DNA from 2 places in the Pseudomonas sp. GW822-FHT02E03 genome. Region 2 is predicted to be linked to the other one. Evidence: riboswitches for the same ligand, from Rfam matches in the RefSeq annotation. Region 2 holds a riboswitch; the other holds the start of a gene.
What was found. A riboswitch is a leader RNA that binds a small molecule or an ion and turns the genes downstream of it on or off. The one in region 2 is predicted to bind cobalamin.
Positions count from the first base shown of each region.

Region 1: linked by a shared signal. The riboswitch ahead of cobO (cob(I)yrinic acid a,c-diamide adenosyltransferase) and the one ahead of cobW (cobalamin biosynthesis protein CobW) in region 2 are both predicted to bind cobalamin.

Region 1 is NZ_JBXAOA010000046.1:30,488-34,982, forward strand. Features, by position in the region: gene AC1RQB_RS24135 (PQQ-dependent sugar dehydrogenase) at 1-1,262, opposite strand, end outside; gene AC1RQB_RS24140 (hypothetical protein) at 1,331-1,915, opposite strand; cobalamin riboswitch at 2,088-2,321, shown strand; gene cobO (cob(I)yrinic acid a,c-diamide adenosyltransferase) at 2,403-3,014, shown strand; gene AC1RQB_RS24150 (cobyrinic acid a,c-diamide synthase CobB) at 3,025-4,407, shown strand; gene bluB (5,6-dimethylbenzimidazole synthase) at 4,404-4,495, shown strand, end outside.
Region 2 is NZ_JBXAOA010000011.1:8,633-13,127, reverse strand. Features, by position in the region: gene cobN (cobaltochelatase subunit CobN) at 1-1,755, opposite strand, end outside; gene cobW (cobalamin biosynthesis protein CobW) at 1,759-2,820, opposite strand; cobalamin riboswitch at 2,922-3,135, opposite strand; cobalamin riboswitch at 3,399-3,626, shown strand; gene AC1RQB_RS10840 (CbtB domain-containing protein) at 3,748-3,954, shown strand; gene AC1RQB_RS10835 (CbtA family protein) at 3,966-4,495, shown strand, end outside.

The DNA of each region.
Region 1 (4,495 bases), on a different contig from region 2:
AGCAAGCCTCCTTGCTGATCGATCACAACACCCACCGGCCGGCCCATGGCTTTTTCGTCGTCAGTGAGAAAGCCGGTGAGCACATCCACCGGCTGCCCGGTCGGTTTGCCGGCGGTGAACGGCACGAAAATCACTTTATAGCCGCTGTGAGGTTTGCGGTTCCACGAGCCGTGTTGGCCGATGAAGGCGCCTTGGGTGAACGGCGCGGGCAACTTGCTGCCTTCGGCGAACGTCAGGCCCAGTGACGCGGTATGCGGCCCCACCGCGTAGTCCGGTGCAATCGCCTTGGCCACCAGATCGGGGTTTTGCGGCTCGACGCGAATGTCGACATGCTGGCCATAATAGCTGTAGGGCCAGCCGTAGAACCCGCCATCCTTCACTGAAGTGATGTAGTCCGGCACCAGGTCGCTGCCGATTTCGTCACGCTCGTTGACGGCTGTCCACAGTGCGCCGCTCTGCGGTTCCCAGGCCAGGCCGTTTGGATTGCGAATCCCCGAGGCGAAGATCCGATGGTTGCCGGTGGCGCGGTCCACTTCCCAGATCGCCGCGCGGCCTTCCTCCTGATCCATGCCGTTTTCACCGACGTTGCTGTTCGAGCCCACGGTGACGTACAGCTTGCTGCCATCCTTGCTGGCGATGACGTTTTTGGTCCAGTGGTGATTCAGCGTGCCACCCGGCAGATCGACCACCTTGATGGGCTGCGACTTGATCGCCGTCTCACCGTTTTCATAGTGGAAACGCAGCAGGCGATCAGTGTCAGCGACGTACAGGTCATTGCCGACCAGGGTCATGCCGAAGGGCGAGTTGAGGTTTTCCAGGAATACCGTGCGGGTTTCGGCAACGCCATCGTGGTCCTTGTCCCGGAGCAGGGTGATGCGGTTCGGGCTGGGGACGCCAGCACCGGCACGGCCCATGACTTTACCCATGACCCAGCCGCGAATGCCTTGGCCATCATCGGGTTTAGGCGGTGCGTTGGTTTCGGCCACTAGCACATCGCCGTTGGGCAACACATAGAGCCAGCGCGGATGATCGAGGCCTTCGGCAAACGCCGCCACTTGAGTTCCGGTCGCGGCGACAGGTTTCTTACCTTCAGGCCAGCCGATCGCCGGGGCGATGTTCACCGTCGGGATCAGGGTTTTATTCGGTTCTGGCAGCTTGGGCGAGGGGCCTGTGCCATCCGAGACTTGCAGGCTGGAGGTTTCACCACAGGCGGCGAGCCCTCCGGCGAGCGCGATGATGAAAACGAGTTGGGGGTTGCGCATTACTGATCTTCCCTATGAATGCATTGACGTAATCATAGAGAAGCGTAGACGTTCGATGGTTCAACCGGTCAGCCGCGGGCTTCCTTGAGCAGAACAGCGATGCCTGGATGGTAGTTGCCGGCTTCATTGCGCAACTTGCGGTAGGCGTAAGGGAAATACCAGGCCACGGCGCAGGTATGTTGCTTTTGCAGGTCGTCGACCATGTCCTGGAGTTCTTCCGGGGTGGCGCTGTGTTGGGCTTTTTGTGGCGCGACAAACAGACAGCCGAGTTTCAGATCGCTGGCGTAGCTGATTCGCTTCGCGTCACTGGTGATGTCCGCCAGTGCCTGCGTCAGGTTCAGGCTATTGACCCGTGGCCAGCGCTGGGTGGCCTGGAGATACGCGCGTTCTTCGCTGCTGGCGATAAACAGATCGGCGCGGGCGTTGCGTTCGCCTTCTTCGATCTGTTTGCGGGTCGACGTCTGTGCCAGCGTGACCATTTCTGCCATCCAGGCCGCGGCGGAGAGCAGACCGAGGTTGGCGTTTTCGTCGTACCAGTAAGGTGTATCGTTATCGCCGCGCACAGTGTTGTAGCGGTCGATACAGTCAAACCAGCGTTCCAGTACCGGCCGCAGGAATTCCAGCTTCGGATTGCTGATGATCATGCCTTGCATGTGGCTCACCCTTGTTATTGTGTTGTCAGGTTGTGGCTCTTTGATATCACTGCTGGCAGTGTGGCACAAGATTGGCGTCAGTTAATTGATCGGCGGCAGTTATTCGCTCAGCGGCAGTTATTCGCTCAGCGGCGCCCCGGCTTTAATTGACGCTCCACCCCCAACCCTCTAACCTTCGCGGCTTGTTTCAGGTGCTCTGTGGCGGTGGCCGACAGAGTGAAACAGGGAAGCCGGTGAGTGAATTTCTTCCAGTGAAGAATGATCACGATCCCGGCGCTGCCCCCGCAACGGTAAATGAGAGAAGACTGCGCCTTGAGCCACTGTGTTGATGTCAACATGGGAAGGCGCGCAGTCAGGCAAAACGCCGCTCATGAGCCCGGAGACCGGCCTGATTCATCCAACGGCATCACGGTGGGCGATGCCAGGCTTCTTGCCGTCTATTCTTGTGCCTGCCCGCCGTTATCCAGCCTCAACGGAGAGCTCCCCCATGACTGATACCCCCGATCGTGACGAACGCCATCTGGCGCGCATGCTGCGAAAAAAAGCGGTGATCGACGAACGCATCGCCAACTCGCCGAATGAATGCGGTTTGCTGCTGGTGCTTTCCGGTAACGGCAAAGGCAAAAGCAGCTCGGCGTTCGGCATGCTTGCGCGGTCCATGGGCCACGGCATGCAATGCGGCGTGGTGCAGTTCATCAAGGGGCGCACCAGCACCGGCGAGGAGCTGTTCTTCCGACGCTTTCCGGAGCAGGTGCGTTTTCATGTGATGGGCGAGGGCTTCACCTGGGAAACCCAGGATCGCCAGCGTGACATCGCCGCCGCCGAAGCCGCTTGGGCGGTGTCCCGCGAATTGCTGCGTGATCCGGCCATTGGTCTGGTGGTGCTCGATGAGTTGAACATCGCCCTCAAGCACGGCTACCTCGATCTCGATCAGGTGCTCAGCGACTTGCAGGCGCGACCGCCGATGCAGCACGTGGTGGTCACCGGTCGCGGCGCCAAGCCCGAGATGATCGAACTGGCCGACACTGTCACTGAAATGGGCATGATCAAGCACGCCTTCCAGGCCGGAATCAAAGCGCAAAAAGGCGTCGAGTTGTGAACTGCACTTTATGAATAGCCATCGTCAATGCCCGGCGGTACTGATCGCCGCACCGGCCTCCGGTCAGGGCAAGACCACCGTCACCGCCGCGCTTGCCCGTTTGCATCGCAATCAGGGGCGCAAGGTTCGCGTGTTCAAATGCGGCCCGGATTTTCTCGACCCGATGATTCTCGAGCGCGCCAGCGGTGCGCCGGTTTATCAACTCGACATGTGGATGGTCGGCGAGCAAGAAAGTCGGCGTCTATTGTGGGAGGCCGCTGGTGAAGCCGATCTGATCCTCATCGAAGGCGTCATGGGGCTGTTCGACGGTACGCCGTCCAGCGCCGATCTGGCGCGGCACTTTGGTGTGCCGGTGCTCGGCGTGATCGACGGCACCGCGATGGCGCAGACGTTTGGCGCGCTGGCCCTGGGTCTTGCACGCTATCAGCCGGATTTGCCTTTTGCCGGTGTGCTGGCCAACCGGGTCGGCACCGTGCGCCATGCGCAGTTGCTCGAAGGCAGCCTGACTGAAGGCTTGCGCTGGTATGGCGCGCTGTCCCGGGAGACCGGCATCGAATTGCCAAGTCGGCATCTCGGCCTGGTTCAGGCCAGCGAATTGAACGATCTCGACCTGCGTCTCGATGCAGCCGCCGAGTCACTGGCCAGCAGTTGCGATGTGGCTCTACCGCCAGCCGTGGAATTCGCCGCGCCTGAAATGATCGCAGCCGAACCATTGCTGGCCGGTGTGCGGATTGCCGTGGCCCGGGACGAAGCTTTCGCGTTTACCTACGGCGCGAGCCTGGATCTGCTGCGGGCCATGGGCGCCGAATTGACTTTCTTTTCGCCGATCCGCGACAGCGAGTTACCTGAGGCAGACAGCCTCTATCTGCCGGGCGGCTACCCCGAATTGCACCATGTAGCGTTGTCGCAAAACACGCCGATGCTGACCGCGATCCGCGCTCACCACGCGGCGGGCAAACCGTTGCTGGCCGAGTGTGGCGGCATGCTGTATCTGCTGGATTCCTTGACCGATGTCGAGGGCACTCGCGCTGAACTGGTTGGCTTGCTGGCCGGTGAGGCGGTGATGCAGAAGCGTCTTGCCGCGTTGGCCTTGCAGGCGGTCGAATTGCCGGAAGGTTTGCTGCGTGGGCACACCTATCACCACTCGTTGACCAGCACTGATCTTGAGCCGATTGCTCGAGGTTTGAGCCCCAATGGCGGGCGAGGGGCGGAGGCGGTTTATCGTGAGGGGCGGATGACGGCTTCTTATGTGCACTTTTATTTCCCGTCCAATCCATCGGCGATTGCTGCGTTGTTTGTGCCTGACCTTGAGGACGCCTTCGCGAGCAAGCCCGCTCCCACAGGGGAATGCAATTCAAATGTGGGAGCGGGCTTGCTCGCGAAGAGGCCATGACGGACAACGCATTTTCGGAAGCCGAACGCGCAGCCGTTTACCGAGCCATCGCCGAACGCCGCGACATGCGGCACTTCAGCGGCGGCAC
Region 2 (4,495 bases):
GAACGGATAGATGTTCGGCAGCGGCCCGAGCAACGCATCCGGCCAGCAGTTTTCCGACAGCCCGACGCCCTTGCCCGGCAGCCATTCGAGGTTGCCGTGCTTGCCCACATGGATCACGCCGTGAGCGCCGTAGGTGTTGCGCAACCAGAAGTAGAACGCCAGATAGCCGTGGGGCGGCACCAGGTCCGGGTCGTGATAGACCGCGCTCGGGTCAACCTGATAACCCCGGGCCGGTTGAATGCCGACGAAGGTCAGGCCGAAACGCAAGCCGGCGATCATCATTCGCCCGCCACGGAACATCGGATCGTTTTCGGCCGAGCCCCAACGCTCCAGCACCGCCTGACGGTTGGCGTCGGGCAGCGCGTTGAACATCAGGTTGTAGTCGTCCAGCGCGAGGCTTTGATGACAGGGACGCTGGTCGAGGGTGTCGAGGTCATTGCTGACGCCGCCGAGCAATTGCTGGATCAACGCGGTGCCGCTGTCCGGCAACTCGGCCGGCAGCGGATAACCTTCGGCGTGCAGGGCACGGAGGATGTTCAATGCCGCAGCCGGAGTATCAAGGCCAACGCCGTTGCCGATACGCCCATCGCGAGTCGGGTAGTTGGCGAGGATCAGGGCGATGCGTTTTTCGCCGTTGGGCACTCGCGCCAGATCGATCCAGCGCCGAGCCAGTTCAGCGACAAAATCCATGCGCTCAGGTTGCGGCCGGTAGCAGACCACGTCTGACTGACTGCGCTCACTGCGCCAGGCCAGATCCTTGAAGCTGATCGGCCGACTGATGATCCGCCCGTCCAGCTCCGGCAGTGCGATGTGCATCGCCAGGTCGCGGGGGCCGAGACCTTGTTCGCTGGCGCGCCAACCGGGTTCATTGTCCTGGGCGCAGATCGCTTGAATCACTGGAATGTTGCGGCGAAACGGCCGCAGGTGCGGTGCTTCGGGGCTGGACTGGGCGAAACCGGTGGTGTTGAGAATCACCCCTGCCTCGACTTCATCCAGCAAGCCCTCGACCACCGTCAGACAGCCGGGCTCTTTCAAACTGGCCAGCGCAATCGGCAACGGATTCAACCCCGCCGCCTGCAAACGCTGGCAGAAAATATCGATGAAACCAGTGTTCGCCGCCTGCAAATGCGAGCGGTAAAACAGCACCGCCGCCACCGGCTGATCAGCTTGCCAGTCGGCTTGCCAATCGCTCAATTCAGCGGGGCTTTTGTGCGGGTGGTAAATCGCCGTGCGTGGCAGGGTTTGCGGTTCGCACCATGAGTAGTCGCGATCCAGCCAGCGATTGGCGAGGCAGCGAAACAGGTCGAGTGCGTTGGCCATGCCGCCCTGACGCAGGAAGTGCCAGAGCCGATCGCGGTCTTGCGCGGTTACGGTGCTCAGGTCACTGAGTTCCGGGTCCGGGCGATCATCCCCCGGCACCAGAATCAGCTGCACGCCGCGTTCGGACAATTCCACCAGCCGCTCAATGCCGTAACGCCAATAGGCGATGCCGCCGTGCAGCGAGATCAGAATCACTTTGGCGTGGCGCAGCACTTCGTCGACGTAGAGATCGACCGAGGCGTGATTCTGCACCTGCATCGGGTTGGCCAGGCGCACGCTCGGGTAATCGTCGGGCAACTGCTGCGCCGCTTCGGCGAGCAACGCCAGGCTGGAATCGCCGCTGCACAGGATCACCAGCTCGGCGGGAGTTTGTCCAAGGTCGGCAATGTTGTCATCCGACACGAAACCGCCGGGCTGAGTCCTGAGCAGGTGCATGGTTTAAACGCTGAGCGCAGCGCGCAATTGCGCTTCGAGCGCAGCGGCGTCCAGATCCTGACCGATCAACACCAGACGCGTGGTGCGCGCTTCTTCAGCGCCCCACTGACGGTCGAAGTGCTTGTCGAAACGCGTGCCCACGCCCTGGATCAACAGGCGCATCGGCTTGTTCGGCACCGCAGCAAAACCTTTGACCCGAAGGATGCCGTGCTGGACCACCAATTGAGTCAGCGCGTCCATCAGCAGGCTTTCGTCGGCTTGTGGCAGCTCGATCGAGATGGAATCGAATGCGTCGTGGTCGTGGTCGTCCTCGCCTTCATGGTGATGATCGTGATGGCTGTGGCGGCTGTCGATGTGTTCTTCCGAACCGGCGCCGAGGCCGATCAGCACGTCCAGTGGCAGACGACCGCTGCTGGCTTCGATGACTTTCACCGCTGGCGGCAGTTCTTCGGCAACTTCCAGGCGCACGCGGGCCAGGTCTTCAGCGCTGATCAGGTCGGCCTTGTTGAGGATCACCAAGTCGGCGCTGGCCAGTTGGTCGGCGAACAGCTCGTGCAGCGGCGACTCGTGGTCCAGGTTCGGGTCGAGTTTGCGCTGGGCATCGACCTGATCCGGGAACGCCGCGAAGGTGCCAGCAGCAACGGCCGGGCTGTCGACCACGGTGATCACCGCGTCAACCGTGCAGGCGCTGCGGATTTCCGGCCATTGGAAGGCTTGAACCAAGGGCTTTGGCAGGGCCAGGCCCGACGTTTCGATGAGGATGTGGTCGAGGTCGCCGCGCCGCGCGACCAGTTCGCGCATCACCGGGAAGAATTCTTCCTGAACCGTGCAGCACAGGCAGCCGTTGGCCAGCTCGTAAACACGGCCGTTGGCTTCTTCTTCGGAGCAACCGATCGAGCACTGCTTGAGGATTTCGCCGTCGATGCCCAGCTCACCGAACTCGTTGACGATCACTGCGATGCGACGGCCCTGGGCGTTGTCGAGCATGTGGCGCAGCAAGGTGGTTTTGCCCGAGCCGAGGAAGCCGGTAACGATGGTGACGGGGAGTTTGGCCAGTGTTTTCATCGGATGCCCTTTGGCAAGGTGGCGGGCATACGGGACGACAATCGCAGCGGCAGGTGCGCGCGCGCAAGAGTTCCGCCACCGGATCACCCCGCCCGGTTGTAGTGAGAATCTGTGTCGAGGCAGGTCTCCTGGCTGACGGTGTGCCAATCGTACGACTGGCGTTTGCTGCGCCTTCCCGCGAACCTGATGGATCAGGGTTTGCAGTGGCGTGGCAGCGAACATCACCGTTCACAGTTGCGGGGGCAGCCGCGGCATCGACCGCGTTCCCTTCTTAGCTTCGGCAAATGCCGAAGAACCTCGAAAGCGCAAGGCTACGCATCGTGTGGGGGCGGGTCAATGTCCGTGCACAGATCTGTGGTGACTCACAGGACGCCTTCGCGGGCAAGCCTCGCTCCTACAGGAATAGTGTCGATGATGATCGTTCCCACGCTCTGCGTGGGAATGCCTCAACGGACGCTCCGCGTTCGGCTGTGAAAGGGACGCGGAGCGTCCCGGGCTGCATTCCCACGCAGAGCGTGGGAACGATCAACTCAAACGAGAACCCATGCCAATTGACGCCCAACCCCCGCCCATGCTCTCCTACACGCCTTGTTACGGGTGCCCTTCACAGGGTGAAACGGGAAACCGGTGAATCATGTGCTTTACTCTAAAGCCATGTCAGTCCGGTGCTGCCCCCGCAACGGTAAGCGAGTGAAGCGTCAAATCCACTGTGCCCGTCATACGGCATGGGAAGGTGATGCTTGCAGGTTTGGGCACAAGCCCTGCCCCTCGCGAGCCCGGAGACCGGCCCGCAACACAAAGTGACTTTTACGTTCACTGAATAACAAACCCGCGGTGGGCGGGCGCTGTTCGAAATCTCTGCGTGCCCCGGCGTACGGAGGTTTTCATGCGCTCTATTCACCCGCTGACAGACCAGAGGGAAGCGCCATGTCGATCATCAGCAGCACCGCCAGCAACACCGATAAAAAGAGCACGATCAGCACCACCACTACCCTGAGCCAACGCCTGACCGCCGCTTTTTGTGCGTCGATCCTTGGCGCCAGCCTTGTGTATTTCGCCGGTTTCTCGCACATCGAAGCGGTACACAACGCCGCGCACGATACCCGTCACAGCGCCGCATTCCCGTGCCATTGAGACCTGCTGACATGATCAAGCGTATTGCGCAAACCGCAGGTTTCACCGGGCTGCTGGCCGCCCTGCTGCTGACCCTGCTGCAAAGCTTCTGGGTGGCTCCGCTGATTCTGCAGGCCGAGACCTACGAAAAATCCGAGCCGGCCGCGGTTGAAATCCACGAGCACGCCGCGGGAGCTGTCACCGCTCACACCCACGATGCCGAAGCCTGGTCGCCTGAAGACGGCTGGCAGCGCGTGCTGTCGACCACCGGCGGCAATCTGGTGGTAGCGGTGGGTTTCGCCCTGATGCTCGCGGGCCTCTACACCTTACGCGCTCCACGCCGTACCTCTCAGGGCCTGCTTTGGGGCCTGGCGGGTTACGCGACGTTCGTGCTGGCGCCCACCCTCGGCCTGCCACCTGAGCTGCCGGGCACTGCCGCGGCGGATCTGGCGCAACGGCAGATCTGGTGGATTGGTACTGCCGCGTCCACCGCTGTCGGCATCGCGCTGATTGTGTTCAGCCGCCACTGGCTGATGAAGATCCTCGGCGTGGCGATTCTGGC